DNA from 2 places in the Streptococcus sp. 11273D007BT genome. Region 1 is predicted to be linked to the other one. Evidence: predicted binding sites of a transcription regulator. Region 1 holds the regulator's gene; the other holds the start of a gene.

Region 1 (15,900 bases):
GCCTTAAAAAGGCTAAATCGCAAGGACTAGAAGTTATCTACAATAATCCTAACGACGTCAACTTGATCCCAAAATCCGGCGATTTTTTCGTCATGTCATCAGTGGCAAGTGATGGTGTAGATTATGGTCATATTGGAGTAGTCGTATCTGCGGATACTAAAGGCATGACAACGCTAGAGCAAAATATTGATGGTTACTCAGACAATAACCGTAACGGCATTAACGACCAACTGGAAATCGGTGGCGGCGGATATGTCCGAAACAACAAACGTAGTTATGCTGGTGTGACTGGTTGGTTTAGGTTGCCGTATGATAATAAAACAGGCGCAATAAATCATGACAGAGAAATATATTCATCTTTTACAACACACTTCAATCCAAATGTGATGTATTCTAACCTATCAAAAGGTGTAACCGGGTATAGTCGCATGAAGATTGACCGTATCGTCATTCATCATAACGCAACTACCAATAAAAACGTGGCTATGCAGACATGGTACGAATCGTCAGGCAACTGGACTAGTGCTCATTACGAAATTGCAGACAACGAAATTTGGGGTTGCGTCGGGGAGCAATATTCTGCTTTCCACTCAGGCGACGCTACGATGAATCGTCGGTCTATCGGTATTGAGCACTTAAATGCCACAGGAGCACCACACTGGACGATTTCGGAAGCGACCTATAAATCATCAGCTAAACTGATTGCGGATATCTGTAAGCGATATAACATACCTATCGATGCAAAACACATCATTCCACATAAGCAAGTCTCAGCTACAGAATGCCCTGGCGGTATTGATATGGCTAAGCTGATTCGTATGGCTCAGGAAGTTTCAAGGGGTGGAGTTTTTGCAAAAAATACAACAACACAAAAAACGTCTGGATCGTTTCGTGTGAGAGTCTCTGTTAGTGATTTAAATATTCGTAAGTCACCTAGTTTAAAAGCAGGCAAAAATGGAGTGGTTAAACCTGGTGTCTACACCATCACGGAAACTAAATCCGCTGATGGTTATGAGTGGGGCAAACTCAAAAGTGGTGCCGGTTGGATTGCGCTCAAATATACGAGCAAATTATAAGGAGGTAGTATGTCTGATAAGACTAAACTAACGTGGCTAAACGGATCTGTTATCAAACAAGGTGATATATCCTCTGTGTTTAAACTCAAGCTAAAGACAGAGGATAAAGCCATTCTGAATGGTTCGGCTAAAATTCAGCTTATCCATAGTTCAAAAGGGATGATAGAGTTTGAAGCAGCGGTGGTGGACAACCTTGTCAGCTTCCACCTTGAAAAAGCTCTGCCCGTTGGGAGTTATATCGTCGAAGCGGAACATGCTGGCTATGTGTTCCCGTCCACTGACTCAGTCACTTTGACGGTCAATGAGAATCTGGGCGATGTTATCACAGATGAGATCGCCGAGTTGTTAACTGTCGACGATTATATCAAACAGAAATTGGCGGATTTTCAAGCCGGGCAGATTGATTTGGATGAGCTTGCGAGTAAATTAAATATCCCGCAATATGATGATGGGCCTTTAACCACTCAAATTAGCGATATTTTAGCGGAAGTTAGCGTCTTAAAACAGTCTCAGGAACAATCAGTCAAGTACGACGATAGCGAGCTTAGAAGCCGTTTAGCGGCCTTGGAAAACAAGACTGACAATGATACAATCTATGATGATACGACTGTTAATCAACGGCTAACAGCCCTCGAGTCAAGACCAGTAGGAAGTAGCTATGATGATACAGCTATCCGTAACGAGCTTGCCGCTTTAAAAGCAAAAGAGATCTGCGATGATACAGAGGTTAAATCACGGTTAACAGCCCTTGAGCAGTCAAGTGGAGCAGGCAGTGCTACAAGCAATCGTTTTGGTCCTACAGGTTGGTTCTTAGACAGGTCTGTTAGTCCGTGGCAATTTCGCTTCGATAACGGATCTAGCTTGACTCTTGGTAATGTTGACCAACGGGCCTACATCTATACTGAATCAGTGCCATTGACGAAAGAGAAAGCATCCGAATATCGTGTAATCACTACACTGATGCGATTTGCGATGGGTAGTAATACCTTAACAACGATAGCAAGTCTCAATGGGATTGCGCGTTTCTGGACCGATGGCGTTGTTACAAATCCAGTTTACGATTCTAGCGGATTTGATTTTACAAACGCAGTATTTAACCCAAACGATACTAATGGGCCATCGAAACGTGCGCAACCTATTATGATCCGTTGCTATTACGAATTAGGAGTCTTTACTAAAGAAGATATTCTAAGTCTTGGCGCAACAGAAATTTAACAAACCCCTCAGCGATTGCTGGGGGTATTTTTTGTTGCTTTTATAACGGACTTATTGCAAAAGTTTATTTTATTTGATATAATATAAGTAATCTATCTGCTAAATAGATGTTCTTTTAAATGGTTTTTTTGTGTGTGTGTTGCACGAAAAGGCTAAACAAGTCCTAGATTTTTCTAGGACTTTTTTATTTTTCCAAACCATTTTCCGAATAAATAAGTAGGAGGTAATAAACTATGTTACATTATGACGAATTAAAACAGGCGATAGATGGAGGATATATTACAGGCAACAAGGTCAACATTGTCAGAAAAGAGGGTAAGGTCTTTGATTTTGTCCTACCTGATGAGCCTGTCAGACCTTGGGAGGTAGTAACCTCTGAAAGCGTTGCAGATATATTGAACGAGTTAAGACAACAAGAAGACCTCTGATTTTTCAGAGGCTTTTATCAATTCCCCTGTTTTATTGCTAAGTATTTTAAAACTAGAGAAAGAAGGTCCCATATAAGTTTTAAGACCTGTTTTGGCATAAATGCCGTTTAAAAGGGCAGTCGTATCGGAATACCCACAAAAAATTTTCGGATTGTTTCGGATGAGATCGTAATCTAGATAAGGTAACAATTCGTTACAGTTAAATCCTCCAATAGTTGTCATAATAACATGGATCATTGGATCGGCAAATGCTGCATGTAAATCTGCGACACGACTTTTTATAGAGGATGAATAAAATCTATCATTTTCAAAATAATGCTCAGAGAAGGACACTGTAAAACCCAGTTCTTCTAATTTTCTTTTGGCAGATAAATTGGCTTTAAATCCCCCTAAACGTTCGATGGAACTAGATGGGCTAAGAACACGGATATGATCACCCTTAGTTAATTTTTTAATCACCAAACCTCCTTTATTAAAGTGTTAACAGTATAGCAAATGCATTAGAAGGAGTAAAGGATAGAGAGTGATTGTTAATGTTGTAAAACTTCTTTTCGTGAATAGATAGAAAGTTTAGCGATTACATTTATCCGCATATCAACAAAAAAGCCCGATTTTACGGGCTTTTCATTCGGTTAATTCCTGTTAATTCAGGTACTGAAAGGCGGTAGACGGATTTGAACCGACGATCAAGCTTTTGCAGAGCCGTGCCTTACCACTTGGCTATACCGCCACAACATCATTTATTTTATCGTAAGATAATCAGAATGTCAAGACATAAAAGTGATTTTTATGTGAGAGTTAACCACAAATGGCTTGTCAATCCTCATTTTTTTTGGTATGATAGTAAGGTCGCAATAGCGATAATACTCATCTTGGACCAATTGTGGTCTTGTTGCCGCAAGGTGAGACTGCAAGTCGAAGTCTAGGAGAGGAAAAAAACAAAAAAGGAGACATTACTCATGGCAGTAATTTCAATGAAACAACTTCTTGAGGCTGGTGTACACTTTGGTCACCAAACTCGTCGCTGGAATCCTAAGATGGCTAAGTACATCTTTACTGAGCGTAACGGTATCCACGTTATCGACCTTCAACAAACTGTAAAATTGGCTGATCAAGCTTACGAATTTGTTCGTGATGCAGCAGCTAACGATGCGGTTATCTTGTTCGTAGGAACTAAGAAGCAAGCTTCAGAAGCAGTTAAAGAAGAAGCAGAACGTGCTGGTCAATACTACATCAACCACCGTTGGTTGGGTGGAACATTGACAAACTGGTCAACAATCCAAAAACGTATCGCACGCCTTAAAGAAATCAACAAAATGGAAGAAGAAGGAACTTTTGAAGTTCTTCCTAAGAAAGAAGTTGCACTTCTTAACAAACAACGTGACCGTCTTGAAAAATTCTTAGGTGGTATCGCTGATATGCCTCGCATCCCAGATGTGATGTACGTTGTTGACCCACACAAAGAACAAATCGCAGTTAAAGAAGCTAAAAAACTTGGTATCCCAGTTGTAGCTATGGTTGATACAAACGCTGATCCAGATGAGATCGATGTTATCATCCCAGCTAACGATGATGCTATCCGCGCTGTTAAATTGATCACTTCTAAATTGGCTGACGCTATCATTGAAGGTCGTCAAGGTGAAGATTCAGTTGCAGCTGTTGAAGCTGAATTGGCTGGTGAAGAAGCTACTGCAGATTCAATTGAAGAAATCGTTGAAGTTGTAGAAGGTTCTAACTAATCATAAAACAGACTAAGATTAGGTCTTAGAGGAGAAAAACTCTCCACCCAATTAAGTAACTTGTAAACGGGGCAGCAGCAAACCGCTCTGCTCTCGTTTTTTTATATCAAACTTTGGAGGAATTTAGAAATGGCAAACATTACTGCAGCTCTCGTTAAAGAATTGCGTGAAAAATCAGGTGCCGGCGTTATGGACGCTAAAAAAGCCCTTGTAGAAACTGAAGGTGATATCGAAAAAGCGATTGAATTACTTCGCGAAAAAGGTATGGCTAAGGCAGCTAAAAAAGCTGACCGCGTTGCTGCTGAAGGTTTGACAGGTGTTTATGTTGACGGTAACGTCGCAGCAGTTGTTGAAGTTAACGCTGAAACAGACTTTGTTGCGAAAAACGCTCAATTCGTTGAGTTGGTAGAAGAAACTGCAAAAGCTATTGTTGCAGCTAAACCAGCTAACAACGAAGAAGCACTTGCAATCAAATTGCCTTCAGGTGAGACACTTGAAGAAGCTTATGTTAATGCAACAGCTACAATCGGTGAGAAAATCTCATTCCGTCGCTTTGCTTTGATTGAAAAAACTGATGAGCAAGCCTTTGGTGCTTACCAACACAATGGTGGACGTATTGGTGTTATCTCAGTTATCGAAGGTGGCGATGAAACACTTGCAAAACAAGTATCAATGCACATTGCTGCGATGAACCCAACAGTGCTTTCATACACTGAACTTGATGAGCAATTCATCAAAGATGAGTTAGCGCAATTGAACCACAAAATTGAGCAAGATAACGAATCACGTGCAATGGTTAACAAACCAGCTCTTCCATTCCTTAAATATGGATCTAAAGCACAATTGACTGATGACGTTATTGCACAAGCTGAAGAAGATATCAAAGCAGAACTTGCGGCTGAAGGTAAACCAGAAAAAATCTGGGATAAAATCATTCCAGGTAAAATGGATCGCTTTATGCTTGACAATACTCAAGTTGACCAAGCTTACACACTTCTTGCACAAGTTTACATCATGGACGATAGCAAAACAGTTGAAGCTTACCTTGACTCAGTAAACGCTAAAGCAGTTGAATTTGCACGCTTTGAAGTTGGTGAAGGTATTGAAAAAGCTGCTAACGACTTTGAATCAGAAGTTGCAGCAACTATGGCAGCAGCCCTTAACAATTAATAGAGTAAAAGTTGAAACTCCAGTCTTTTAGGCTGGGGTTTTTCTTTATGATATTTGAGAATGAGGATTTTTAGTTTTCAAATAGGTGAAAATTCGGTATAATAATAGTCAGTTAATGTCAAAGAAAACTTGAAAGGAGAAGAGTCATGCCTTCTAAAAATGCATCAGATCATATTGAGGAATACATTAAGGATCTTTTAGCACAATCCGATTTTGCTGAGATTCAACGTAGTAGTTTGGCAGATAGCTTTCAAGTGGTTCCTAGTCAAATCAACTATGTGATTAAAACCCGCTTTACTGAAAGTAGAGGCTATATTGTTGAGAGTAAACGAGGAGGGGGCGGTTATATCCGTATTGCTAAAATTCGATTTTCTGATCAACATCAAATGTTAGGGAGTTTAATTGCCTCTTTAGGTGATCGGATTAGTGAGCAGGAATTTACGGATTTGATCCAATTATTGTTTGATGAGGCTATTATTAGTGAGCGTGAAGGAAATATTATTTTAGCTAGTGGTTTGGATAGCGTTTTAGGATCCGATGCGGCTACTATCCGTCCACGTCTTTTGGCAAAAATTTTACAACGTTTAGATAGAAAAGGATATTAGAATGAAACGCTATTCAACTAAGCTAGAACAAGCCTTCGCCAAGGCTCAGTTTATAGCTAATAAATTTGATACGGACTATTTGGAAAGTTGGCAGTTATTATTGGCTTTCCTTCATTTCCAAGATTCTATTGCAGGTCAGGTTTTAGATTCTTTGCAAGTTAGCTTTGAAGAGTTTATGGCTGCGACTTTAGCGGTAACTGCTCGGAAGGAGACCTTATCTCAGAGAGAAGAGATGGTCTTTTTTAGACAATCTCCTGCTTTGGAACTGATTATGAATAAAGCTTATGCCATTTCAAAAGTGGTACATCAAGATGAAGTGGGAAGCGAGCATGTTTTGATGGCGATGTTGCTCCTTCCTGATTTGTATCCTGCACGTATTTTAGCGACACTTGGAACATCTAGTCATCTTGAGGCACCTTCTTTTCGATTGGCAGATGTTAGAAAATCTATTGACCAAATTGCGGGTTATACTAAGGCACAAGTTAAAGCTATCCGTCAACTAGATAAACCTAAAGCTAGTCCAGCTATGATGGATATGATGAAACCACAATCGACAGCTGGAGATCTAGCGGATTTTACACGCGATTTGACAGATCTTGCTCGTAATGGTCAGATTGATCCTGTTGTGGGACGTGATAAAGAAATCACGCGTATGGTCCAGATTTTAAGTCGCAAAACCAAAAACAACCCCGTATTAGTTGGTGAAGCTGGTGTGGGGAAAACGGCTTTAGCTTATGGCTTGGCTCAACGCATTTTATCTGGCGATGTACCAGAAAATCTATCTAAAATGCGTGTTTTAGAACTTGATATGATGTCTGTGGTTGCTGGAACTCGTTTTCGTGGGGATTTTGAAGAGCGGATGAATCAAATCATTTCAGATATTGAAGAAGACGGTCATATTATTTTATTTATTGACGAGTTACACACGATTATGGGATCGGGTAGTGGTATTGACTCCACTCTTGATGCTGCCAATATCTTGAAACCAGCCCTTGCCCGCGGTAGCTTACGCACTTTGGGGGCAACAACCCAAGATGAATATCAAAAACATATTGAAAAAGATGCCGCTCTTTCACGTCGCTTTGCCAAGGTTATGATTGAAGAGCCTTCAGTAGAAGATGCTAGCCAGATTCTCTTGGGCTTAAAAACATCTTATGAAGATTATCATCATGTGACAATCTCAGATGAAGTGGCTCGTTTGGCTGTTAAGTTAGCTCATCGTTATTTGACCAGTAAGAAGCTACCAGATTCTGCTATTGATTTATTAGATGAAGCGAGTGCAACGGTACAACAAAGTCGTCCTAAAAGAGAATATAGTTTTCTAACAGATGTTGACCATGCCTTGATGAGTGGTGATCAAAACGCTTTACTATCAGCTCTAAAAAAAGAGGATAAAAAGAAAGATAAGCCAGCCCTTATGGTGACTGAGGAGCACGTTTTAGCAACGCTTAGCAAGTTGTCAGGAATTCCCGTTGAAAAAATGACACAATCTGATGCCAAACGCTATCTTAAGTTAGAGCAAGAACTTCATCAGCGTGTTATTGGACAAGATGAAGCGGTATCTAGTATAAGCCGCGCGATTCGTCGTAACCAGTCAGGTATTCGAACAGGTAAACGTCCAATTGGCTCTTTTATGTTTTTGGGACCGACTGGTGTCGGAAAAACAGAGTTAGCGAAAGCTTTGGCAGAACTCCTTTTTGACGATGAATCCGCTCTTATCCGTTTTGATATGAGTGAGTACATGGAAAAATTTGCAGCTAGCCGTTTAAATGGCGCGCCTCCAGGTTATGTAGGCTATGATCAAGGTGGTGAGCTGACAGAAAAAGTCCGTAACAAACCGTACTCTGTTCTCCTATTTGATGAAGTAGAAAAAGCCCACCCAGATATCTTTAATGTTCTCCTTCAAGTTTTAGATGATGGCGTATTGACAGATAGTCGTGGTCGTAAGGTAGATTTTTCAAATACTATTATCATTATGACCTCCAACCTTGGAGCGACAGCTCTTCGTGATGAAAAGACTGTTGGATTTGGGACAAAAGCGCTTGTTCATGATGATGATGCTATGCAAAAACGTATTCTAGAAGAATTGAAAAAAGCCTATCGTCCAGAATTTATCAACCGTATTGATGAGAAAGTTGTTTTCCATAGCTTGACAGAAGACAATATGCGCGAGATTGTCAAAATCATGGTAAAACCTTTAATTGCAACATTATCTGAAAAAGGAATAACCTTAAAATTCCAACCTTCAGCCTTAAAACACTTAGCTGAAATAGGCTATGATATTGAAATGGGGGCTCGTCCGCTTCGTCGTACCTTGCAGACAGAGGTAGAAGATCGCTTGGCAGAACTCCTCTTATCAGGTGAATTGACCGCTGGTCAAACGCTAAAAGTGGGAATTACTAAAGGCAAGATGAAGTTTGATATCAGCTAAACCTACTTATATAGAGTGAAAATTTAAGTGACGAGTTGTATACGGGAGATCTAGGAATGACGATTAAATCAAATAAAGAAATTGGGCATCGCATTAAAGAACTTCGTGAATTGAAAGGCATCTCACGGGCAGAATTGTGCGCCGATGAAAGTCAACTTAGTCATCGTCAGTTAATTCGGATAGAACAGGGAGATTCTGTAGCTGGTGTTGATAAGATACAGTTTATTGCTCAGCAGTTGGGGACGACCTTAGTGGAATTATTATCAGATAAGCAAACCATATTACCAGAAAGTTATCTGCTGCTTAAACAAAAGTTAAGAGAAAATCCTTATCTTGATAAAAAATTATTATTAGAAAAATTTGAAATTTTAGATACGATTTACCAAGATTATATAGACATCTTGCCAGAAGAGGAACTACTTTTTTTGGAAATTATGGAACGTCTATTGCAGATTAGGCAATCTAAAGAAGGTTTATCTCCTAAAGTTATTTTTTCCGAGTGGTTCAGTCATTTTTCTCATAAAACTTTTTATGATTTGAATGATGTATTAATTGCTAATTATTATTTGCAGTATACACAGGTACAAAATGATTTTGATAAAACGGAGTTACAACAAATTTGTGATATCTTGTTATCTATAGAGATATCATTAGATAATGATTTTAACAGAGCGTTATTAAATACTTTAGGTAACGCAACCACAGTCGGAGTTCTCCATAATGACTACTCGTTTATGAAACCTCTCTTAGATAGAATGAATGAAATAATCAATAAGATTAAAGATTATGCTTTAAAACCGCAGCTTTTATCTAGCGAAGCAAAATATTATTTTTATGAAAAGGGGGATAGGGATAAAGCGAGTAATTTGTATAACCTTGCAGAGCAACTGTGCAAAATCTATAACAATGATATATTGTTAGATATGGTAAGAGAAGAGCGGAAAAAGGATTTTGAAAATCATTTATGACATATATGTCATAGGTGATTTTTTATTTTTTTGTTATAATATGCCCATCAAAATGAAAGGAGCAAGTTATGTTTGGGATTAAACTTTTACCTATTATTTTGACTTGGGGATTTTATGGTTGGTAGAGTCTTTTGAAAAAAGATCTACACATATTGATTGAAACGGACTAAGGAAATAGCTTTTGATGATATGCCTTAGGGTCACAACTAACTACTGCTTTAGAAGTTTTATCTAAATCATTTATGCTAGGAAGTTATGAACTTTAATGAACAGGGGAAATCAAATGAATAAAATAATTGAAAATTTAGAATCAAAAGAGTTGCTAGACATAGTAGGAGGAAAGACGGTTAGTTATGGTAACGGTTATTATTGTAATGGTAGTCGTTGCTGGGTAGATTGGTCAGAGACTGTTCGGATTATTGCTAATAATTCCGCTATGAATCTTGCAACAGGAGGGGCAGCAGGATGGAATCCTCATGCAAAATGATGACATCTAAATTAAGATGGTTTTCTGGAGGTAAGGAGAGGAGTCAAGGAGCTGTAGAACTTTTAGGAGAGTTGAGCATTGATATTAATCATCAGGGGAATGCGCTCTCAATCTTACCTATTCTAGAAGCTTATAAGAATGAACTAAGTGGGGGAACTGCAGTTCCTTATGTACTTAGTCGTATGAATGTGGAGTTATCTAACCATTTAATGGCAAATAACATTAGTTTGACAAGTCATCAAGAAGAACTCTTTAGAGAGTTGCGAAAAATGTCTCAAATTAGATATGGATTTTAGAGGAAACTAACTCAATCTGTCAAAGTTTATGGAGATTGAGTTTTTTCTTATATAGGGAAAGAAAAGGAGTCATATGTCGTTTAAAAAGCGTCATTATAGAGCACAAGTTGATACTAGAGATTGTGGTGTAGCAGCCTTAGCTATGATTTTTGAGTCTTTTGGGTCGTATTACTCTTTAGCTACTTTACGTGATATGGCAAAGACAACCATGGAAGGGACAACTGCCTATGGATTAGTAAAAGTGGCAGAAGATTTGAATTTTGAGACTAGAGCCATACGTGCAGATATGTCACTTTTTGATGAGGAATTAATTTATCCTTTTATCGTTCATGTGATTAAGGACGGTGGGCTTCTCCATTACTATGTAGTAACAGGTCAGGATAAAAAGTCTATCTATATTGCGGATCCAGATCCATCAGTTAGAATGACAAAGATGTCCCGTCAGAGGTTTGAAAAGGAATGGACAGGTGTGGCACTTTTTATGGCTCCAGCACCATCTTATAAACCTCATAGAGAAAAGAAATCTAATCTCCTATCCTTCCTACCTATTCTAATTAATCAAAAGGGCTTGATTTCTCATATTGTTATAGCAACTTTACTAGTAACGCTTATCAATATCTTAGGTTCATATTATTTGCAGTCGATTATCGATACTTATGTACCTAGCCAAATGAAAAATACTTTGGGAATCATCTCACTAGGTTTGGTGATTGTTTATAGTCTTCAACAGGTGATTTCATATGCGCAAGACTATTTATTGTTGGTTTTAGGTCAGCGTTTATCAATTGATGTTATTCTTTCTTATATTCGCCATATCTTTAACTTACCTATGTCCTTCTTTGCAACGAGACAGACAGGTGAGATTGTGTCACGTTTTACAGATGCTAACAGTATTATCGATGCTCTAGCTAGCACGCTATTATCAATTTTTTTGGATGTTTCTATTGTCTTAATATTAGGTATGGTATTATTTTCTCAAAATATGACCTTGTTTTTTATGACGCTTTTTGTTTTACCTATATATAGCATTATTATCTTGGTATTTATGAAACCTTTTGAAAAGATGAACCAAGATACCATGGAAGCTAATAGTGTTTTGTCGTCATCTATTATAGAGGATATCAACGGCATTGAGACGATTAAGTCTCTAACAAGCGAGAGACAGCGTTACCAAAAAATTGACAAAGAGTTTGTAGATTATCTAAAAAAATCTTTCACATATGGACGTGCGGAGAGTCAGCAGAGAGCTCTCAAAAAACTGATACAACTCGTGCTTAATCTAGCTGTTCTGTGGTTGGGAGCTAATCTTGTCATGGAGGCCAAGATGACTATAGGGCAATTGATTACATATAATACACTTTTGGTGTATTTTACCAATCCTTTAGAAAATATCATCAATCTTCAAACAAAACTTCAGAAAGCAAGTGTTGCCAATGACCGACTTAATGAGGTATATCTCGTTGAGTCAGAGTTTAAGGAAGATAGGGCCTTAAACTCTGATTTATTGGGAGATATTGAACTTGAGGGAGTATCTTATCAATATGGTTTTGGTAGAGAGGTTTTATCAGATCTTAATCTGATAATCAAAGAGGGAGCAAAACTTGCCATTGTTGGGATTTCAGGATCAGGAAAAACAACTTTGGCAAAGCTTTTGGTCAACTTTTTTGAAGCTAGCCAGGGGAAAATCAAATTTAATAGACACCCTTTATCAGAAATTGATAAAATAGCTCTTCGACATCATGTTAATTACCTCCCTCAACAACCTTATGTATTTAATGGAACAATTTTAGAAAATCTTTTATTAGGTGCTAAGGAGGGAACAACTCAAGACGATATTGTGCGTGCAGTTGAATTAGCTGAGGTTCGCCATGATATTGAGCATATGCCACTCAATTATCAGACAGAGTTAACTAGTGATGGTTCTGGTATTTCAGGTGGTCAAAAACAACGTATTGCTTTGGCGCGTGCCTTATTAACCGATGCTCCTGTTCTTATTTTAGATGAAGCGACTAGTAGTTTAGACGTTTTAACTGAAAAGAAAATAGTTGATAATCTCTTACAGTTAGATAAAACAATCATATTTATTGCACATCGTTTGACTATCTCAGAACGATCGGAACAGGTAGTGGTTTTAGACAAAGGCAAAGTTGTCGAAGTGGGAAGTCATCAAGAGCTTTTGGAAAAAAATGGATTTTATGCCAATTTAGTTAATAGTTAGGGAGGGATGACATGAACAATCAGTTGCTTGAGAGTGCAGAGTTTTATCGCCTTAGATATCATAATTTTGCTAGTCGCATTATTTTACCGACTCTGATTCTTTTTATAGTCTGTATAGCTTTTTTAGCTATTGCTGAAAAAGAAATTGCTATTAAGACAACAGCTAGCCTAGAGCCTACTCAAGTTTTGGCTAGCATTCAGTCTTATAGTGCTAGTCCGATTATTGTTAATAATTTAGAGGAAAATAAAGAGATACAAGTTGGAGACCTCTTACTCCAGTACCAATCTAATCAAGAAAGGGTTCAAGAAACAGTTTATTCAAATCAATTAAGCTACTTAGAAGATCAGCGCTACAATCTAGACTTATTGCAAGATAGTGTGAATTATGGTAGTGACCAATTTTGGGAGGATGATAGTTTTGGCTATCACCAGCGTTTTCTCAACTATCTTAATCAAATTTACCAATTAGAAAGTAGCGACACCGCAGTAGCTAACTTAAAATCTCAAATTCTCTCAGAGATTGGAGAGGAAAAAACTAGCCTTGATAAGGCTATTGTAGAGTTGCAGGGGAGTTTATCTGTACAAGGAGAAGTAGTATCGGACAACACTCTCATTTCAGCTTGGTCAGGTGTTGTACATCTTAATAATGAGGTATCTGACGCTGTGGTTATAACACCCGGTACGACTATTGCCTATATCTACCCTGATCTAAAAAAGCAGAAAGAAGTTCTTATTACAGCCTATGTTTCAAGCCAAGATATCACTGCTATTGCTATTGGAGACACACTTAGATTTGTCACTCAAAGTAAGACGAATAAGGATATGACACTGACAAGCAAGATTACTAGTATTGATAATAGTGCAACTGTAACAGAAACTGGAAATGTTTTTAAGGTTCAAGCCCTCCAAAAACTTACTAATGAGGATATGGATAAACTACGTTATGGCATTCAGGGCAATGCTATGATGATAATAGGAAAGAAAAACTATTTGACTTACTATTTAGACCAATGGTTTGGAAAGGAGTAGCTATGATTCAGATTGATGAAAATATCAGGAAGTATAGACGGAAAAAAGGGCTTTCTCAACAGGATTTAGCTGATATTATCGGAGTTAGTCATCAAGCTATTTCTAAATGGGAGAGAGGAGAAAATTATCCTGATTTATTAAGTTTAGTATCTTTAAGCCAATTTTTTGAGGTTGATATCAATCACTTGGTTTATAAAGAATGAGAGAATTTATTTTCGCAACTAATAGTTGCCGAAATGCTACTTATGGTTGCTGGACGCAAATCTAACAATAGGCTAAACTAGAATTGTAATTACTGGTTACAACTTTTGTTAAACTATAGGAGGATATTATGATAAATTAGGCAGTATTTAGTAATGGTGTAGACTTTTCAAAATTTGATGAGTTGGCTAAACATCAATTAGAGCAAGTATCTGGGGGACACAGTGTAGCATATACGACTGGTTACTATGTTGGTAAAGTCGTTCAAGTTGGTCTAGCAGTTGCCCCACTTGTTTTATAAATGATATAGGAGGATCTTATATGTTAGTAAATCGTAAGGTATATTATTTAATAAAAATATTATTGATTATCACACTAGTAGCGATAAGCATAAAATCATTCCTTGATCAAGATATTCATGTATCTTCTATTGTAGCAGTTACTCTGGGAATTATAGGTGTTAAAAATTATGAAATAAAAATGCTAAAGTTGAATAAATAAATATAGGGGGCAGAAAATGACAACGTTTGAAGAATTGGAGAAAAAATTTATTGATCTTTCAGAAGAGGATTTAATGCTTACAGAAGGTGTGAAGAAGAAACCTTGGTATCAGCCTGTCATTGATTTTGGTCAGGGATTTTTAGATTCATTTTAAATGTAATACGTAAAGATGAGATAATAGTCCAATTTTGAATATAACAAGTGAATGATATTAGGTTGTTCGCTTTTTTATAAATTCTATTTAATATGGTGTTTACAGCTGTCAGTTGTAAAAATGCTACCTATAATTGCTGGATAAAGTACAAGTCAGTTTATCATAAAAGTATCAACAGATGTAATCGATCACAACAAAACAAGAGGTAATGTTATTATGGTGAAAACAGTGACAAATTATAACGTTCTAACATTAAAAGAACTTTCAATGATTAAAGGTGGGGGAGGAAACTTAGGACCTGGAGTTTATTGTAGGGATGTTAATGGTAGGGCAAAGTGTAGTGTGGATCAATCAGAACTTTGGGCTTATACTGGTCGCGTTATTGTCAATGGTTGGGTCAATTATGGACCATGGTACCCAAGACCCTAATTAAGGTGTATTTTCTATGACAAAAACAGAGTTGCTAAATCAGCTGACAGCTGTTTGTGAGGACAGTGATGTCAGGGCTAATCGAGAGTTACACGCTTATTTTGAAGAGGCTTTGAAAACGTGTGAGTCTATTCAAAGAGAGGATGAGCTCCTAAGACTACAAGCAGAAATCAGCCAAAGGATTTCTCTTTATCTCATGCTTAATCGCTATAAGGCGCCTAAGTGTGTGATAGGGTTGGGGACCTGCTTATCCAGTGCCGTTCCTAAGGAGCGAGGGAAACTGTCTTTTTGGCTGATGTTGTCTCAAAGTTTATCAGGTCTTTTTCGCTAACTGGAGGTAATGATGAGAGATAAATCACCCTATCTTATATCAGGTAAAATTGTTAGTATTGTGATAGATAGCATTGTATTTGCTCTCTTTATCATTCATATTGCCCAGCCTAAACTAGATTTTATGAACTTGGCGATGGTTTTAAGTGTCTTACACACCATTGTGTTTGTGCTAGCTTATGTTTTAGTCGGTAAAATGACTGGTATGTCAGTACTTCTAGGCAACCTAAAGCTCTGGTTAGCTGGCGTGCTTGGTTTACTCTTGTTATGGCTAGGGATCATGCTTTCTGATGGCTTAAACTGGGAAGTTGTGCTTATGGTAATCAATAGCTTGTTTGTGATTCTTTATCCTTATCGCAATCCTTTTATTCAGAGAAAATAATAAAAAACAAGACTGGATACTTTAATCCAGTCTTGTTTTTTATCTTAAGCTATTAAAATGTCCTTGGACTTCTTCAAAAGTTTCTGCCTTAGCAACGGCAGAGCGGACTTTGGCAGCACCTGATGTGCCACGTAGGTAATAAGGTGCTAGGCCGCGAAATTCTCGAACTGCGATTTTCTCACCCTTCAGGTCAACGAGACGGCGCAGGTGTTCCTCTGCGATATCTAATTTTTTGATAAAAG
Region 2 (15,900 bases), 300 kb from region 1:
TACTTACCCTGCTACACAGACCCACTTTGATATTCCAGCTGAGGTTCGTCATGCCTATGGTTTGACAGATGATCTCTTACGTTTATCGGTTGGAATTGAAGATGCAGAGGATCTGATAACAGATTTAAAGACAGCTTTGGAGGGATAAGATGACAAAATATGACTTTACCACTGTACCTGAGCGTTTATCAACTAATGCTGTCAAGTGGCAGGCGACAAAAGAAGATAAAAATTTGTTGCCACTTTGGATTGCTGACATGGATTTTGTGACCTTTCCAGAAATGACTAAAGCTTTGGAAGAATTTGCAAGGCATGGTGTCTATGGCTACAATGCGACACCAGATAGCCTATTAGATAAAATTGTTAATTGGGAAAAGGAGCAGCATGGTTACTTCATCTCAAAAGAAGACATCACCTTGATTGAGGGAGTTGTTCCTGCTATTTCGGTAGCCCTACAAGCTTTTTCAAAAGAAGGAGATGCTGTGTTGATTAATACACCTGTATATCCCCCTTTTGCCCGAACAATTACCTTAAATCAGAGAAAACTGGTTAATAATTCTTTAATTGAAAAAAATGGTCACTTTGAAATTGACTTTGAGCAGTTGGAAAAAGATATTGTTGAGCATCAAGTTAAAATCTATCTTTTCTGTAGCCCGCATAATCCAGGTGGTCGTGTTTGGTCTAAAGATGAACTTGAAAAAATTGGAAAACTTTGCCAAAAATATCATGTTATCTTACTTTCAGATGAAATTCATCAAGATTTGGCTTTGTACGGTAATCAACATCATAGCTTTAATACCGTTTCGGAAGCTTTTTCGGATTTTTCTGTGATTTTAAGTAGTGCTACTAAAACTTTCAATATTGCGGGAACAAAAAATAGTTTTGTCTTGATTAAAAATCCTGAGCTTCGCGCAGCTTTTCGTAAAATTCAGCTAAGAAATAATCAGCATGAAATTTCAAGCCTAGGTTTAATAGCTACGGAGACTGCCCTAACTTATGGAAAACCGTGGCTAGAGGAGCTCAAAGGTGTTCTAGAGGATAATATCAACTACATTACTGACTTTTTGAGTAAAGAAGTACCGCGAATAAAATTTTTAAAACCAGAAGGAACTTATTTGATTTGGCTTGATTTTTCTGACTATGGCTTATCTCATTCGGAATTGTTTGATAAACTAGAAAAAGAGGCTGGTTTAATCTTAAATGATGGTTTAACTTTTGGTCGCGAAGGGAAATTACATGCTAGACTAAATGCAGCAGCGCCTAGGTCTATCATTGTGGAGGCTTGTCGCCGTTTAGCTGAAACTTTTTAAAATCTTTTCTTTCTAGATGAAAACTCCCTCGAAGTTTGGTATAATAAGGAGAAAAAATTTTAGAAAGTAGGAAGCTCGAAAGAGCGACATCATATGGGAAAATTTCAAGTTATTTCACATCCACTAATCCAGCATAAACTCTCTATTTTACGTCGTACTAGCACCTCGACAAAAGATTTTCGTGAGCTTGTTAATGAAATCGCTATGTTAATGGGGTATGAGGTCTCACGTGATTTGCCACTAGAGGATGTTGAGATTGAGACACCGATTGTGAAAACTGTTCAAAAGCAGTTAGCGGGTAAAAAATTAGCAATCGTTCCAATTTTGCGTGCAGGTATTGGTATGGTTGATGGCTTACTCAGCCTTGTTCCAGCTGCTAAGGTTGGTCATATTGGGATGTATCGTGATGAGGAGACTCTTGAACCCGTTGAATATCTAGTGAAATTGCCAGAAGATATTGATCAACGTCAAATTTTTCTTGTAGATCCTATGTTAGCAACTGGGGGCTCTGCTATTTTAGCAGTCGATTCCCTTAAAAAACGTGGTGCAGCGAATATTAAGTTTGTCTGCTTAGTTGCGGCACCAGAAGGGGTTAAGAAATTACAAGATGCCCATCCAGATATTGACATCTACACAGCGGCGTTGGATGAAAAGCTCAATGAAAATGGTTATATAGTTCCAGGACTTGGAGATGCTGGTGACCGTTTGTTTGGGACAAAATAAGTTTTATCAAAGGTTGAGAGCGTTCTTTCAACCTTTTGCTTTTTCTAAAAAATAGTAAATTTTTTATTTGACCAAGATTGACCAAAAAGCTATAATGGTAATATCTTAATTGATAGAAGTAGGAACTTCTAAGAAAAAGGAGAAATTCTATGATTCCAGTAGTTATTGAACAAACTAGCCGTGGTGAACGCTCGTATGATATTTACTCACGTTTGCTAAAAGATCGTATTATTATGCTGACAGGACCAGTTGAGGATAATATGGCAAATTCTATTATTGCTCAGCTCTTATTCCTTGACGCTCAGGATAATACAAAGGATATTTATCTTTATGTCAATACGCCAGGTGGCTCCGTATCGGCAGGACTTGCAATTGTAGATACGATGAACTTTATTAAATCTGATGTCCAAACTATTGTAATGGGTGTTGCTGCTTCTATGGGAACCATCATTGCCTCATCAGGTACTAAAGGAAAACGTTTCATGTTACCCAATGCTGAGTACATGATTCACCAGCCTATGGGTGGAACAGGTGGTGGCACTCAACAAACAGATATGGCTATCGCTGCAGAGCATCTTTTAAAAACACGTCAAAACTTAGAACAAATCTTAGCTGATAATTCAGGGAAAACGATTGAACAAGTTCATAAGGATGCGGAACGTGATTACTGGATGAGTGCGCAAGAAACATTAGAATATGGCTTTATTGACGATATTATGGCTAATAATGATTTAAAATAAAATCAAAAAGGTGGAAGTGGAGTAACCTAGTCTCCACTTCTTTTTTTTGATATAATCTTTATATGCTAGAAATAAATCAAGAATTGATAGAGATTGACGATGCGATTGATGCTTTAGTAGCGTCCATTTTGGAAACAAAAGAGGTCAAAAATTATAAAAAAGTAAAAACTCGTTTTCAGGAGAATACTTCTTTACAAGAAAAGTTGCAACTGTTTTCTACTTTAAATCAAGATTTTGAAAATCAAAAGGCCTATTTACCCTACAGAGAAGACTTAAAGGTCTTAAAAAAAGAGTGGTTATTACAAAAAAGGCAACTTGATTTGGATCCTTTAGTTCAAGAAATGCGACAGGCAGAGCATGATTTACAAGTACTCTTATCGACCGTTAGTCATTATTTAGCCAAAAGTGTATCGGAGGATATTTTTGTAGATGAAGCCCTGCCTTTATCACCTCATAGACGTCCTCATGCTAAAGGCCATCATATTAGAGAAAGGAATAGCTAATCGTGGACAAAAAAGATCGGATAGGTATTGCGGTCTATCTTTACTACAATCGTGATGCTAGAAAAGTGTCTAAATTTGGTGATGTTCATTACCATTCTAGACGATTGCGTTATCTTGTGTTGTATATTGATGTGGCTGACTTAGACGAAGTTGTGGGTTATTTGGAAAAACAGAAGTTTGTTAAAGATATTAAAGTGTCATCCTATAAAGCGATTGATCAAAATTTTGTAGGGAATCTTCATCAAGAAAAACTGGATATCGAAAAAAATACTCCCAATAGCTTGACAATTATCAGATAATTCAGTATTCTTATTAACGTATATTTTTAGATAACTTTAAGGAGATATAGAGATGAAAAAGAAATTAACATTAGCAGCTCTTGCTTTTGCGAGTACAGCTGTTCTTGCAGCCTGTGGGGCAGCGCCTAGTGGCTCGTCTTCATCGACTGGTACAGAAGTTGGAGATACGATTAAAGTTGGTTTGAACTTTGAGTTGAGTGGAGCAGTTGCGGCTTACGGTCAAGTTCAAAAAAATGCTGCGGAGCTTGCCATTGATGAAATCAATAAAGCAGGTGGTGTAGATGGAAAAGAGCTTGAAATTGTTTCAAAAGATAATAAGTCTGAAAACAATGAGGCGGCATCTGTTGCTAGCAGCCTAGTCACTCAAAACAAGGTTAATGTGATGATTGGACCTGCAACTTCTGGTGCTACAGCAGCAGCAACACCGGCAGCAACAAAAGCAGCAGTTCCTCTTGTGACACCTTCTGGTACACAAGACAGCCTAACTTATGCCGATGGAAAAGTAAAAGAGTACGTTTTCCGTACGACTTTCCAAGATAGTTTCCAAGGTCAAGTCTTGGCACAATATGCTACAGAAAACCTTTCAGCTAAAAAAGTTGTCCTTTATTATGATAACTCAAGTGACTATGCCAAAGGTATCGCCAATGAGTTTAAAAACCAATATAAAGGGGAAATTGTTGTAGAAGAAACTTTCCAAGCTGGTGATAAAGACTTCCAAGCCGCTTTAACAAAAATCAAAGATAAAGAGTTTGATGCTATCATTATGCCTGGTTACTACACTGAAACAGGCTTAATTACAAAACAAGCACGTGACATGGGTATTGATAAACCAATTCTTGGACCTGACGGCTTTAGCGATGAAAAATTCATTGAAAATGCTACAGCAGCAGGAACAAACAATGTTTATTATGTTTCTGGTTACTCAACAAAAGTTGATTTATCTGATAAAGCTGCTAAATTTGTAGAGTCATATAAAGCAAAATATGGTGAAGAACCAAACATGTTTGCTGCACTTGCTTATGATTCTGTCTACATGGTAGCAGAAGCTGCAGAGAATGCTGAAAACTCAAGCGAAATTGCTAAGAACTTTGCTAAGATTAAGGATTTTGATGGGGTAACAGGTAAAACAACAATTGATGAAAAACACAATCCTGTTAAGTCAGCAATTATGATTGGTCTCAAAGACGGTAAAGAAGATTCTGCAACTGTCGTTGAGGTTAAATAATATATCTAAAAATTACAGTATCTGGGAAAGGAAAGCTCCTTTTCCAGATATTATTATGTTATAGAAAGTTTGGTGAAAACATGGTTCAACAACTTGTCAATGGCTTAATTCTAGGAAGTGTTTATGCCCTCTTAGCATTAGGTTATACAATGGTTTATGGTATTATCAAGCTCATAAACTTTGCTCATGGTGATTTATACATGATGGGTGCGTTTATTGGTTATTATTTGATTAATGCCTTTAAGATGAACTTTTTTGTGGCTTTGGTCTTAACAATGGGCTTGACAGCACTTTTAGGTGTTATCATTGAGTTTTTAGCCTATCGTCCACTGAGAAATTCAACGCGTATTGCAGCCTTGATTACAGCAATTGGGGTATCTTTCCTTTTAGAGTATGGAATGGTTTATTTTGTAGGTGCTAATACACGTGCCTTTCCGCAAGCCCTTGAAACAGTACGTTATCATTTAGGACCTGTAACGGTAACTAACGTCCAGTTGACGATTTTGGCCGTTTCAATTGTCTTGATGCTTGGTTTGAACTTTATTGTTAAGCAAACAAAGATGGGGAAAGCCATGCGTGCGGTGTCTGTTGATAGTGATGCGGCACAGTTGATGGGGATTAATGTTAACCGTACAATCAGCTTTACTTTTGCTTTGGGATCAGCTTTAGCAGGGGCTGCGGGATGCTTGATTGGTCTTTATTACAATGCGATTGATCCTCTTATGGGGATGACACCAGGTATTAAAGCCTTTGTCGCTGCTGTATTAGGTGGTATTGGAATTATTCCAGGAGCTGCTATCGGTGGTTTTGTTATTGGACTTTTAGAAACTTTCTCTGTTTCAATTGGTTTATCAAGTTTCAAAGACGCGATTGTTTATGCTATTTTGATCATCATTCTTCTCGTTCGTCCAGCGGGTATCCTTGGTAAAAATGTGAAAGAGAAGGTGTAAGTAATGAAGAAAAATTTAAAAGTTAATTTAACTTGGTTAGCACTTATTCTAGCTACTTATGGTATTATTTATGCTTTAGCGATGGCTGGTGTTATTAATCTTTATTATGTACAAATTTTGATGCAGATTGGGATTAATATCATTATGGCTGTGGGAATTAACCTTGTTTTAGGTTTTTCAGGGCAATTTTCACTAGGTCAAGCTGGCTTTATGGCAATTGGTGCCTATGCAACGGCTATTCTGACAACCTCAAATCCTACCTTTGCAGGATTTTATCTCTCTATGCTTGTGGGCGCTGTTTTGGCGGCTATTATTGCACTTATTGTAGGTATTCCAACTCTTCGTTTGAAGGGAGATTATCTTGCTATTGCTACACTTGGTGTTGCTGAGATTATTCGTATGGCCATTGTCAATGGTGGCGACTTGACAAACGGTGCGGCTGGTCTAACAGGGATTCTAGAATATACGACTTGGCCAGTTGTTTTTATCTTTGTTGTTTTAACAACTGTTTTAACCATCAATTTCTTGCGTAGCCCAATAGGACGTGAGGTGATTGCTGTTCGTGAAGATGAAATCGCAGCAGAGTCAATGGGTGTTAATACCACCAAGGTTAAGGTAATGGCTTTTGTTTTGGCAGCTATCACAGCTAGTATCGCAGGATCCTTACAAGTTGGTTATATCGGGACAGTCATGCCTAAAGACTTTACAATCATGAAATCAATTGAATTCTTGATTATTGCGGTATTTGGTGGACTTGGTTCAATGACAGGTACTATTGTTGCAGCAATTGTTCTAGGTGTTCTAAATATGTTCTTGCAAAATGTCTCTGATCTTCGTATGATTATTTACTCATTAGCCTTAATTCTTGTTATGGTATTCCGTCCAGGTGGTTTACTTGGAACAAAAGAGTTTAGTCTAATGAAATTCTTTAAAAAAGATAAGGAGGGCAAAAACTAATGGCACTTCTTGAAGTTAAAAATTTAACCAAAAACTTCGGTGGCTTGACTGCCGTAGGTGATGTGACAATGGAATTAAACGAGGGAGAGTTAGTAGGGCTTATTGGTCCTAATGGAGCTGGTAAGACAACTCTTTTCAACCTCTTGACAGGTGTTTATGAGCCAAGTGAGGGAACTGTTACACTTGATGGTACTGTTTTAAATGGTAAAGCACCCTATACTATCGCCTCACTAGGTTTATCGCGTACCTTCCAAAACATTCGCTTGTTTAAGGATATGACGGTACTTGATAATGTTTTGATTGGACTTGGTAATAATCGTAAACCACACATTTTAGCGAGTTTTTTACGTTTGCCAAAATTCTATCAAAATGAAGAAGAATTGCGTCAAAAAGCTTTGGACCTTTTGGCCATCTTTGATTTAGATGGTGATGCTGAGACATTAGCTAAAAATCTTCCTTATGGGCAACAACGTCGCTTGGAAATTGTTCGTGCCCTTGCAACAGAACCTAAAATCCTGTTTCTAGATGAGCCAGCGGCAGGGATGAACCCTCAAGAGACAGCAGAATTAACAGGTCTGATTCGAAAAATTAAAGAAGAGTTTGGAATTACCATTATTTTGATTGAACACGATATGAGCTTGGTAATGGAAGTTACAGAACGCATCTATGTTCTGGAATATGGTCGCTTAATTGCCCATGGAACACCAGATGAAATCAAAAACAATAAACGTGTTATTGAAGCTTATCTTGGAGGTGAGGCATAATGGCGATGTTGAAAGTAGATAACCTATCTGTAAAATATGGTGTGATTGAAGCAGTCAAAGATGTTAGCTTTGAGGTTAATGAAGGTGAAGTTGTCACTCTTATTGGGGCTAACGGTGCAGGTAAAACCTCTATTTTACGGACTATCTCAGGTCTTGTTCGTCCCTCGGCTGGAAAAATTGAATTTTTAGGGCAAGAAATCCAAAAGGTTCCTGCTCGTAAAATTGTGGCAGATGGTTTATCACAAGTTCCAGAAGGACGTCATGTTTTTGCTGGTTTAACAGTTATGGAAAACTTAGAGATGGGAGCTTTCTTACGTAATAATCGTGAAGAAAATCAAGCTAATCTAAAGAAAATCTTTGCACGTTTTCCACGTCTAGAAGAACGTAAAAATCAAGATGCGGCAACCCTCTCAGGTGGGGAGCAACAGATGCTTGCAATGGGGCGTGCGCTGATGAGTCAACCTAAACTTTTGTTGTTAGATGAACCGTCTATGGGACTTGCCCCAATCTTTATCCAAGAAATCTTTGATATTATTCAAGATATTCAAAAGCAAGGGACAACTGTTCTATTGATTGAGCAAAATGCCAATAAAGCATTATCTATTGCTGATCGTGGTTATGTTCTTGAAACTGGTAAGATTGTTCTTTCTGGTACAGGTCAAGAACTTTTAACATCAGATGAGGTTCGTAAAGCTTATCTAGGTGGTTAATGATTAGAAAAAAGGAGCAGTTAGTGGCTCCTTTTTTGCTATTATTTTCTTTTATCTAGTTTTGGCTCAGTTCTTGATGATAGAAGAGGAAAGAAACAAAGTTTGATTTAGCCAAAATATTTTCATAAAGTTTTCGTAAACGATTACAAAATGTGATATAATAAAAGTATCAAAAAGATGGAGGCTAGAGAAATGTCAGTAAAAGATTTTATGACTAAAAAAGTCGTGTATGTATCTCCAGATACAACAGTTGCCCATGTTTCAGAAATTATGCGTGAGCAAGGGCTTCGTCGTTTACCTGTTATTGAAAATGATAAGTTAGTTGGTTTGGTAACAGAAGGTACTATCGCTGAGGCTAGCCCATCTAAAGCGACAAGTTTGTCTATTTATGAGATGAATTATTTGCTTAATAAGACAAAAATTCGTGATGTCATGATTAAAGATGTTGTCACAGTTTCTAAATATGCTAGCTTAGAAGATGCGATTTATCTAATGATTAAACATAGTATTGGTGTCTTGCCTGTTATGGATAATGATATGGTCTCAGGAATTATCACTGATAAAGATGTTTTTCGTGCCTTTTTACAAATTTCAGGATACGGTGAAGAAGGAGCTCGCCTTCATGTCTTGGCTGATGATAAGGTTGGTGTTTTAGGAGATCTTTTACGTATTATTGTAGAGGAAAACTTGAACATCAAGAGTACCCTACATCTACCTCGAAAATCAGGTAAGATTGCAATTGAGGTACAGTTAGAAGGTGACGTTGATTTAGAAGCTTTAAAAGCTAAGATCGAAGCTAAGGGCTTTGAAGTTGAGGCTATTGAGAGAACAAAAGCGAAAGTTGGTTTTTAAAAGAATGAAGGAGTGATAGTGGGATGGATTTTTCAAATAGCCCCTACTTTCACTCCCTTTTCTTGTAAAATTTTGGTAAAATAGGACTATTAACATGATTGAGGAAGAGGATGAAAAAAGGTAGTTTAATCTCATTTGAAGGGCCAGATGGTGCAGGAAAGACCAGTGTTTTACAAGCCATCTTGCCACTTTTAGAACAAAAAGAGAAACTTGAAGTTATTTCAACAAGAGAACCAGGTGGTGTTAGGATCGCAGAGGCCATTCGGAATGTGATTCTAGATGTCGAACATACGGCTATGGATGATAAAACAGAGCTTTTATTATATATTGCTGCCCGTCGTCAACACTTAGTTGAAAAAGTTTTACCTGCTCTATCAAGAGGGGCTATTGTTTTAGTGGACCGATTTATTGATAGCTCAATGGCTTATCAGGGTTATGGGCGAGGCTTGGATAAGGAAAGTATTGATTGGTTGAATACTTATGCGACAGATGGTTTGAAACCTCATTTAACGCTTTTGTTTGATGTCCCTTCTGAAGAAGGATTGAGCCGTATCAAGCAAGCAGATGAACGTGAGGTGAATCGTTTAGATTTAGAGGCGCTTTCGATGCATCAAAAAGTACGACAGGGCTATCTTGAGCTCGCTAAAGATGATTCTCGTATCGTCATCATTGATGCGAGTAAGCCTTTATCAGAAGTTGTTTCAGAAGCTTATCAGACAATCCTTTCTTATCTTGAGGAAACAGGATGTCATTAGAACAATTACAACCCAAGCTTTTTAAACAGTTTCAACAAATCATCCAGTCCGACCAGATCAGCCATGCCTATCTCTTTTCAGGTGGATTTGGTAATCTTGATATGGCGATTTATTTGGCACAGAGCCGTTTTTGTCAAGATAAAATTGATAAATTACCTTGTCAGCGTTGCCGTTCGTGTCGCTTGATTTCAAGTGAAGACTTCTCTGATGTTAAAATAATTCGACCAGTCAATCAAGTCATTAAGACTGATACTATTAGGCAACTCTTGCAAGAATTTTCTAAATCTGGCTATGAGAGTTCTTCTCAATTTTTTATTATCCAAGATGCTGATAAAATGCACCTTAATGCCAGTAATAGTCTCTTAAAGTTAATGGAGGAGCCTATTGCACAATCTTACCTTGTCTTATTGACAGATGATGAAAATAAGATTTTGCCGACCATTAGAAGTCGTTGCCAGGAGTTTCATTTTCTAAAAAATCGATCGCTCTTGGTTGGAGAATTAGAAAACAAGGGCTTTTTAAAGATGGAAGCCGAGATTTTAGCTGAACTTGTTTCTAATTGGGAGGATGTCGAACTCTTGTCTTCCAACCATAAAATCTTAGAACTGATTAAAGTTTGTCAACGCTGGGTAAATCTTTTATCGCTTGATGACTTACAAGCTTATCTTGAAGTGTCAAGGTTGGTCACTCTGGCTAGTGATAAAGGAGAACAAGAGTTGGTCTTTAAAATTTTGCCTATTATTTTTAATCAGTCTAGAAGTACGGCGAGTTTAAATTATTTATCTAGATTGGTTGAAGCTTACAGAATGTGGCAACATCACGTTAATTTTCAAAATGTATTGGAGTATATGGTGTTAGTATGACAGTTATACTAGGTGTAAAATACCAAAATAAAGGAAGTTTATCCCTTGTTCAAACAGATAAAACATATGTTAAAGATACTTGGTTAGTTGTTGATACAGAAAAAGGTGCTGATTTAGCCAAAGTTGTTGTAGAAGCTGAGCAACTGACGCATTCTTTTCCTACTACTGAACAGGTGCTTCGACTTGCGACCTCAGAAGACTTTAAACAAGCAGAGGTCAATGTGAGAAAAGTTGAAGCAGAGCTTCCCTTAGTAAAGCAGTTGGTGAGCGATCATCAACTAGGTATGAAAATTATCGACATGTCTTATCCTTTGGATTGTAGTCAAGTCTTGATTACCTTTACAGCTGAAAAGCGTGTAGATTTTCGTCAATTATTAAGAGAACTAGCTGCTCTTTTGAAAACAAGAATTGAGTTGAGGCAATTAACTAACCGTGAAGAAAGTAAGGTTTATGGTGGCTTAGGCCCCTGTGGTCGTCCTCTTTGCTGTTCGACTTTTTTAGGAGAATTTCCACCTGTTTCCATTAAAATGGCAAAAAATCAACACCTCTCCTTAAATTCTGGGAAGATGAATGGTCATTGTGGTCGTTTGATGTGTTGCCTTAGCTTTGAAGATGACTTTTATCAGGAGGCGCGTGATAAATTCCCTGATTATGGTGAAAAAATAAAGACAGATATTGGTGTTGGTGAAGTTGTTGGCATGGATATTTTATCAGAAACAGTTCAATTAAAATTTGAGGATAGACAGGGGAGTTTAACCTTCTCATTGGAGGACATAATAGTTAATGGATAAAAAAGATTTGTTTGATTTTTTTGATGGTTTTTCCTTAACCTTGGCTAAGAACTTAGAAGAAATCGAAGACATAAAAAAATATATTCAAGATTTAGTGGAAGAAAATACGACACTACGTTTAGAAAATAATAAATTAAGGGAACGTCTAGCACAAATTCAAGAAACCAAACCAGGCAAATCCCTCTTTCAAGGTAGAGAACATTTGGAAGGAATTTATGAAGATGGCTTTCATATCTGTAATGATGCTTATGGGCAACGTCGAGAAAGCGAAGAAGATTGTATGATGTGCACCGAATTGCTATTTCGGGAGTAGGAGCGAAGATGAGAGTACAAAAAAGTTTTAAAGGTCAATCTTCTTATGGCACTCTTTATTTGGTGCCTACTCCTATTGGGAATTTACAAGACATGACCTTTCGTGCAGTGGAGATTTTGAAAACTGTTGATCTGATTGCAGCAGAAGACACAAGAAATACGGGTCAATTGCTAAAACATTTTGAGATTGCTACTCGACAGGTCAGTTTTCATGAGCACAATGCATTTGATAAAATTCCTGATTTACTCACGTTTTTAAAATCTGGGCAGGATTTAGCTCAGGTTTCAGATGCAGGTCTACCCTCTATCTCAGATCCTGGTCATGACTTGGTTAAGGCTGCTATTGAAGAGGGGATTTCAGTGGTTGCCTTACCTGGTGCTTCAGCTGGTATTACAGCCTTGATTGCCAGTGGACTTGCACCACAACCACATGTTTTTTACGGTTTTTTACCAAGAAAGCGTGGGCAACAACAACGATTTTTTGAATCTAAGTTACACTATCCTGAAACGCAGATTTTTTATGAATCTCCCTATCGTGTCGTAGATACTTTGGAAATGATTTTATCCGTTTATGGCGATCGCCAAGTGGTGCTTGTGCGTGAGTTGACTAAGCTTTATGAAGAGTATCAACGAGGAAAAATTACAGAGCTTCTTTCTTATCTTGAGGAACATCCGCTAAAGGGAGAGTGTCTCCTTATTGTTAGTGGTTATGCTGAGGAGTATGCTACAAGCACGCTTGAGGAAGATCTGAATTATCTTGAAAAAGTTCAAATGTTAATTAATGATGGTATAAAACCTAACCAAGCTATTAAAGCTATTGCTAAAGAATATAGTTTGAATCGTCAGGAACTTTATCAGCAATTCCATCAATTAAAATAATATGTCTTAGCATGTCAATGGCTCTATCCTTTGTAAAATAAGGGATAGAGCTATTTTTTTATTTTTCATCAGCTAACATATTATGACATAAATACAGAATTTTCTGTCAATTGTGGGTTTACAAGAGAAAAATGGAGTGTTATATTATATAACATATTTAATATCTTTCATTGCTTTTCTGAAAAAAAGGAGTTTGCTTATGACATTAGATCATTCTAGTATTGCTTTTATTTTATTGTGTTCGGGCTTAGTTTTTTTGATGACCCCCGCTTTGGCATTTTTTTATGGTGGATTAGAGAGACGAAAAAATGTTATTTCAACCATGATGATGTCCATTGTGTCTCTTGCTATTGCAAGTTTGATGTGGGTAACAGTCGGCTATTCTCTATCTTTTTCTGGAGATGGTTCTATCATAGGAGATTTAGGGCATTTCTTTTTTAAAGGGGTGAGTGATACGGCTAGTACAAGACATCTTACGATTCCAGACTCTTTATTTGCTCTGTTCCAAATGATGTTTTCTATCATTACAGTAGGGATTTTAACAGGATCAGTTGTAGGAAGGATGCGATTTAAACCACTCTTGTTCTTTATTGTTTTTTGGCTACTTTTAGTATATTATCCGTTTGCTCATATGGTTTGGGATGAGGGCTTGCTAGCACAATGGGGGACTATTGATTTTGCTGGTGGTGATGTTGTCCATATCACTTCAGGTGTTAGCGGTTTGGTGTTGGCTTTAATTCTAGGTAAAAGACGTGATTTTGATCGTTTAGAGTATCGACCTCACAATGTTCCTTTTGTATTATTGGGAGCAGGATTACTTTGGTTTGGTTGGTTTGGATTTAATGCGGGATCAGCCTTAGCTGCTGATAGCTTAGCGGTTCATGCCATGCTAACAACTCATCTATCTGCAGCTGCAGCTATGTTTTCATGGATTTTGTTAGAGTATAAAGAAAATGGTAAACCTTCCTTGGTGGGAGCTTCAACAGGCTTAGTGGCAGGGTTGGTTGCTATCACTCCAGGAGCAGGTTTTGTATCAACTTGGAGTGCTTTATTAATTGGCTTGATGGTTAGCCCAGTTTGTTATTACGCGATTGGAATGGTCAAACATCGTTTAGGTTATGATGATGCTTTAGATGCTTTTGGCTGTCACGGGGTTGGTGGTATTTTTGGTGGTATTGTGACAGGAATTTTTACCACACCAGACTTAGCGCTTGATAAGAGCAATATTGGACTGATTTATGGTAACCCTAGATTGTTTTTAGTTACTTTAGGAGCGATTGTATTTACTATCGTGTGGTCAGCTGGAATGACCTTTATCATTATTAAAGTCGTTGGATTATTTACCCCTCTTCGTGTTTCTGATAAAGAAGAGGCGATTGGCCTCGATGATACAGAGCATGGGGAAACAGCTTATCCAACCTTTATGGGATTAGATTCGTAGGAGGATGAAGATGAAAAAAGTCGAAGCGATTATTAGACCTGAGAAATTAGAGGATTTAAAGACAACTTTGAGTAAGGCGGGGCTAGCAAAAGGAATGACAATCTCACAAGTCTTAGGCTATGGAAATCAAAAAGGTTTTGTAGAAATTGTTCGCGGGCAACGTGTAACTCCAACCATGTTGGCTAAGGTCAAAGTTGAGATCATTGTAAAAGATCATGCTGTAGATGATTTAGTGGAGTTGATTATTGCTACTGTACGAACAGGTGAAGTGGGAGATGGCAAAATCTTCATTCAACCTATCGATGATGTTGTTCGGATTCGTACAGGTGAGCGTGGTGGAGATGCTATTTAAAGAAGTTAAAACAGCTTAGTCCTGTCTAAAATAGGACTAAGCTGTTTTTTATACGATTTTGGTACCATGTACATAAGGGGTCTTGATGTCTTGTGATAAGTGTGAGCAGTTTTCTTTTGTGACTCCTCCAGCTAAAATAATTTCAATACGTCCATTAGCATGCTGAATTAATTTTTTTAAATGTTCACTATTTTTTGAGATGGGATTATCAGAAGCATCGCCGTGGATAAGAAGGCGATGGAAGCCAAGGTCAATAAGATGATCCATAGCCTGAAATTGCTCATTTTTTGGAATCCTGTCAAAAGCTCTGTGGAAAGTTAAGGTCAATCCTTGAGTAGCAGGAAGGAGATACTCGAGACCTTCAAGATCTAATTGATGATCGCTGGTTAGGAGTCCTAAGACTAGCCCATCACTCTCTAATTCAACAGCTCTCAAGATATCTTCTTCCATGACCTTTAACTCTAAACTGTTGTAAACAAAGTCTCCTCCACGCGGTCTAATCATGGTTGATAGGGTGATGCCTTTTTCATGAAGATAAGCTGCCGCTTCTTTAATGGTGCCATAACTTGGAGTGGTTCCGCCAACAGCTAGATTATCACATAGTTCAACACGGCTAACCTCTTTAGGATCTAGCTTTGCTAGATCTGTCAAGTTTTCAGCACAAAATTCCTTAATTAACATAGTTTTCTCCTTTTCTTTTTTATTATACCATTTTTGCCAGTTCCTTTCTTTTTAATAGGTTGAGGATGTATAATAAGTTGCCAAAATTCTGAAAATTATGCTATAATGAAAGAACTTTATTTGGAGGTAAACTAATGACAATTTACAATTTTTCTGCAGGACCAGCTGTCTTGCCTAAACCAGTTCTTGAAAAAGCTCAAGCTGAATTTTTGGATTACGCTCATTCAGGGATGAGTGTGATGGAATTGTCCCACCGCTCCAAAGAATTTGATGCTATTATCAAAGATGCTGAAAGTCTCTTGCGTGACTTGATGGGGATTCCAGATAATTACAAGGTCCTATTTTTACAAGGTGGGGCTTCTACTCAATTCTCAATGATTCCACTCAATTTAGCTAAAGGACGTAAGGCTTATTATGTGGTTGCTGGTTCTTGGGGGAAAAAAGCTTATACAGAAGCTGTTAAGTTGTCTAAAACCATTCCTTTTGAGCCTATCTTACTGGCATCATCAGAAGAAACAGTTTATGATCATATCCCAGAAATTGATGCCTCAAAAATTGATGCTGATGCAGCATATGTCCACCTGACAACTAATAATACTATTGAAGGAACAGCTATTTATGAACTCCCTGAGACTAATGGTGTTCCCATTATCGCTGATATGAGCTCAAATATCTTAGCGGTTGATTACAATGTTGCTGATTTTGGTATGATTTATGCAGGAGCACAAAAAAATATTGGTCCTGCAGGTGTGACAATTGTGATTATTCGTGAGGATTTGTTAAATGATGAGCC

Evidence for each region. The regulator CtsR, encoded in region 1, represses protease genes until heat stress. The targets are predictions, from matches to a motif close to TTGGTCAAAAAAGGTCAAANA.
Region 2: a site for CtsR is predicted at 2,098-2,118, ahead of ACEE75_RS08455 (ATP-dependent Clp protease proteolytic subunit). Genes of this name have one in related genera too.

What each region holds. Positions count from the first base shown of each region.
Region 1 covers NZ_JBPWPE010000001.1:1,948,519-1,964,418, reverse strand. Annotated here, with positions in the region: gene ACEE75_RS09875 (N-acetylmuramoyl-L-alanine amidase) at 1-1,076, shown strand, start outside; gene ACEE75_RS09870 (hypothetical protein) at 1,086-2,291, shown strand; gene ACEE75_RS09865 (competence regulator inhibitor paratox) at 2,525-2,719, shown strand; partial or broken gene ACEE75_RS09860 (LD-carboxypeptidase) at 2,762-3,175, opposite strand; tRNA gene ACEE75_RS09855 (tRNA-Cys) at 3,379-3,449, opposite strand; gene rpsB (30S ribosomal protein S2) at 3,679-4,458, shown strand; gene tsf (translation elongation factor Ts) at 4,588-5,628, shown strand; gene ACEE75_RS09840 (CtsR family transcriptional regulator) at 5,775-6,233, shown strand; gene ACEE75_RS09835 (ATP-dependent Clp protease ATP-binding subunit) at 6,235-8,664, shown strand; gene ACEE75_RS09830 (helix-turn-helix domain-containing protein) at 8,721-9,632, shown strand; gene ACEE75_RS09825 (leucocin A/sakacin P family class II bacteriocin) at 9,916-10,119, shown strand; gene ACEE75_RS09820 (bacteriocin immunity protein) at 10,098-10,415, shown strand; gene comA (peptide cleavage/export ABC transporter ComA) at 10,489-12,633, shown strand; gene ACEE75_RS09810 (HlyD family efflux transporter periplasmic adaptor subunit) at 12,645-13,661, shown strand; gene ACEE75_RS09805 (helix-turn-helix domain-containing protein) at 13,664-13,864, shown strand; gene ACEE75_RS09800 (hypothetical protein) at 14,184-14,363, shown strand; gene ACEE75_RS09795 (hypothetical protein) at 14,380-14,517, shown strand; gene ACEE75_RS09790 (bacteriocin) at 14,734-14,946, shown strand; gene ACEE75_RS09785 (bacteriocin immunity protein) at 14,963-15,277, shown strand; gene ACEE75_RS09780 (hypothetical protein) at 15,290-15,658, shown strand; gene dusB (tRNA dihydrouridine synthase DusB) at 15,698-15,900, opposite strand, start outside.
Region 2 covers NZ_JBPWPE010000001.1:1,649,708-1,665,607, reverse strand. Annotated here, with positions in the region: gene ACEE75_RS08470 (cystathionine gamma-synthase) at 1-148, shown strand, start outside; gene ACEE75_RS08465 (MalY/PatB family protein) at 150-1,310, shown strand; gene upp (uracil phosphoribosyltransferase) at 1,404-2,033, shown strand; gene ACEE75_RS08455 (ATP-dependent Clp protease proteolytic subunit) at 2,183-2,773, shown strand; gene ACEE75_RS08450 (YlbF family regulator) at 2,836-3,276, shown strand; gene ACEE75_RS08445 (DUF2129 domain-containing protein) at 3,276-3,575, shown strand; gene ACEE75_RS08440 (ABC transporter substrate-binding protein) at 3,628-4,800, shown strand; gene ACEE75_RS08435 (branched-chain amino acid ABC transporter permease) at 4,881-5,750, shown strand; gene ACEE75_RS08430 (branched-chain amino acid ABC transporter permease) at 5,754-6,707, shown strand; gene ACEE75_RS08425 (ABC transporter ATP-binding protein) at 6,707-7,471, shown strand; gene ACEE75_RS08420 (ABC transporter ATP-binding protein) at 7,471-8,181, shown strand; gene ACEE75_RS08415 (CBS and ACT domain-containing protein) at 8,374-9,033, shown strand; gene tmk (dTMP kinase) at 9,144-9,788, shown strand; gene ACEE75_RS08405 (DNA polymerase III subunit delta') at 9,779-10,651, shown strand; gene ACEE75_RS08400 (PSP1 domain-containing protein) at 10,648-11,442, shown strand; gene yabA (DNA replication initiation control protein YabA) at 11,435-11,755, shown strand; gene rsmI (16S rRNA (cytidine(1402)-2'-O)-methyltransferase) at 11,764-12,633, shown strand; gene ACEE75_RS08385 (ammonium transporter) at 12,833-14,074, shown strand; gene ACEE75_RS08380 (P-II family nitrogen regulator) at 14,085-14,426, shown strand; gene ACEE75_RS08375 (copper homeostasis protein CutC) at 14,475-15,107, opposite strand; gene serC (3-phosphoserine/phosphohydroxythreonine transaminase) at 15,242-15,900, shown strand, end outside.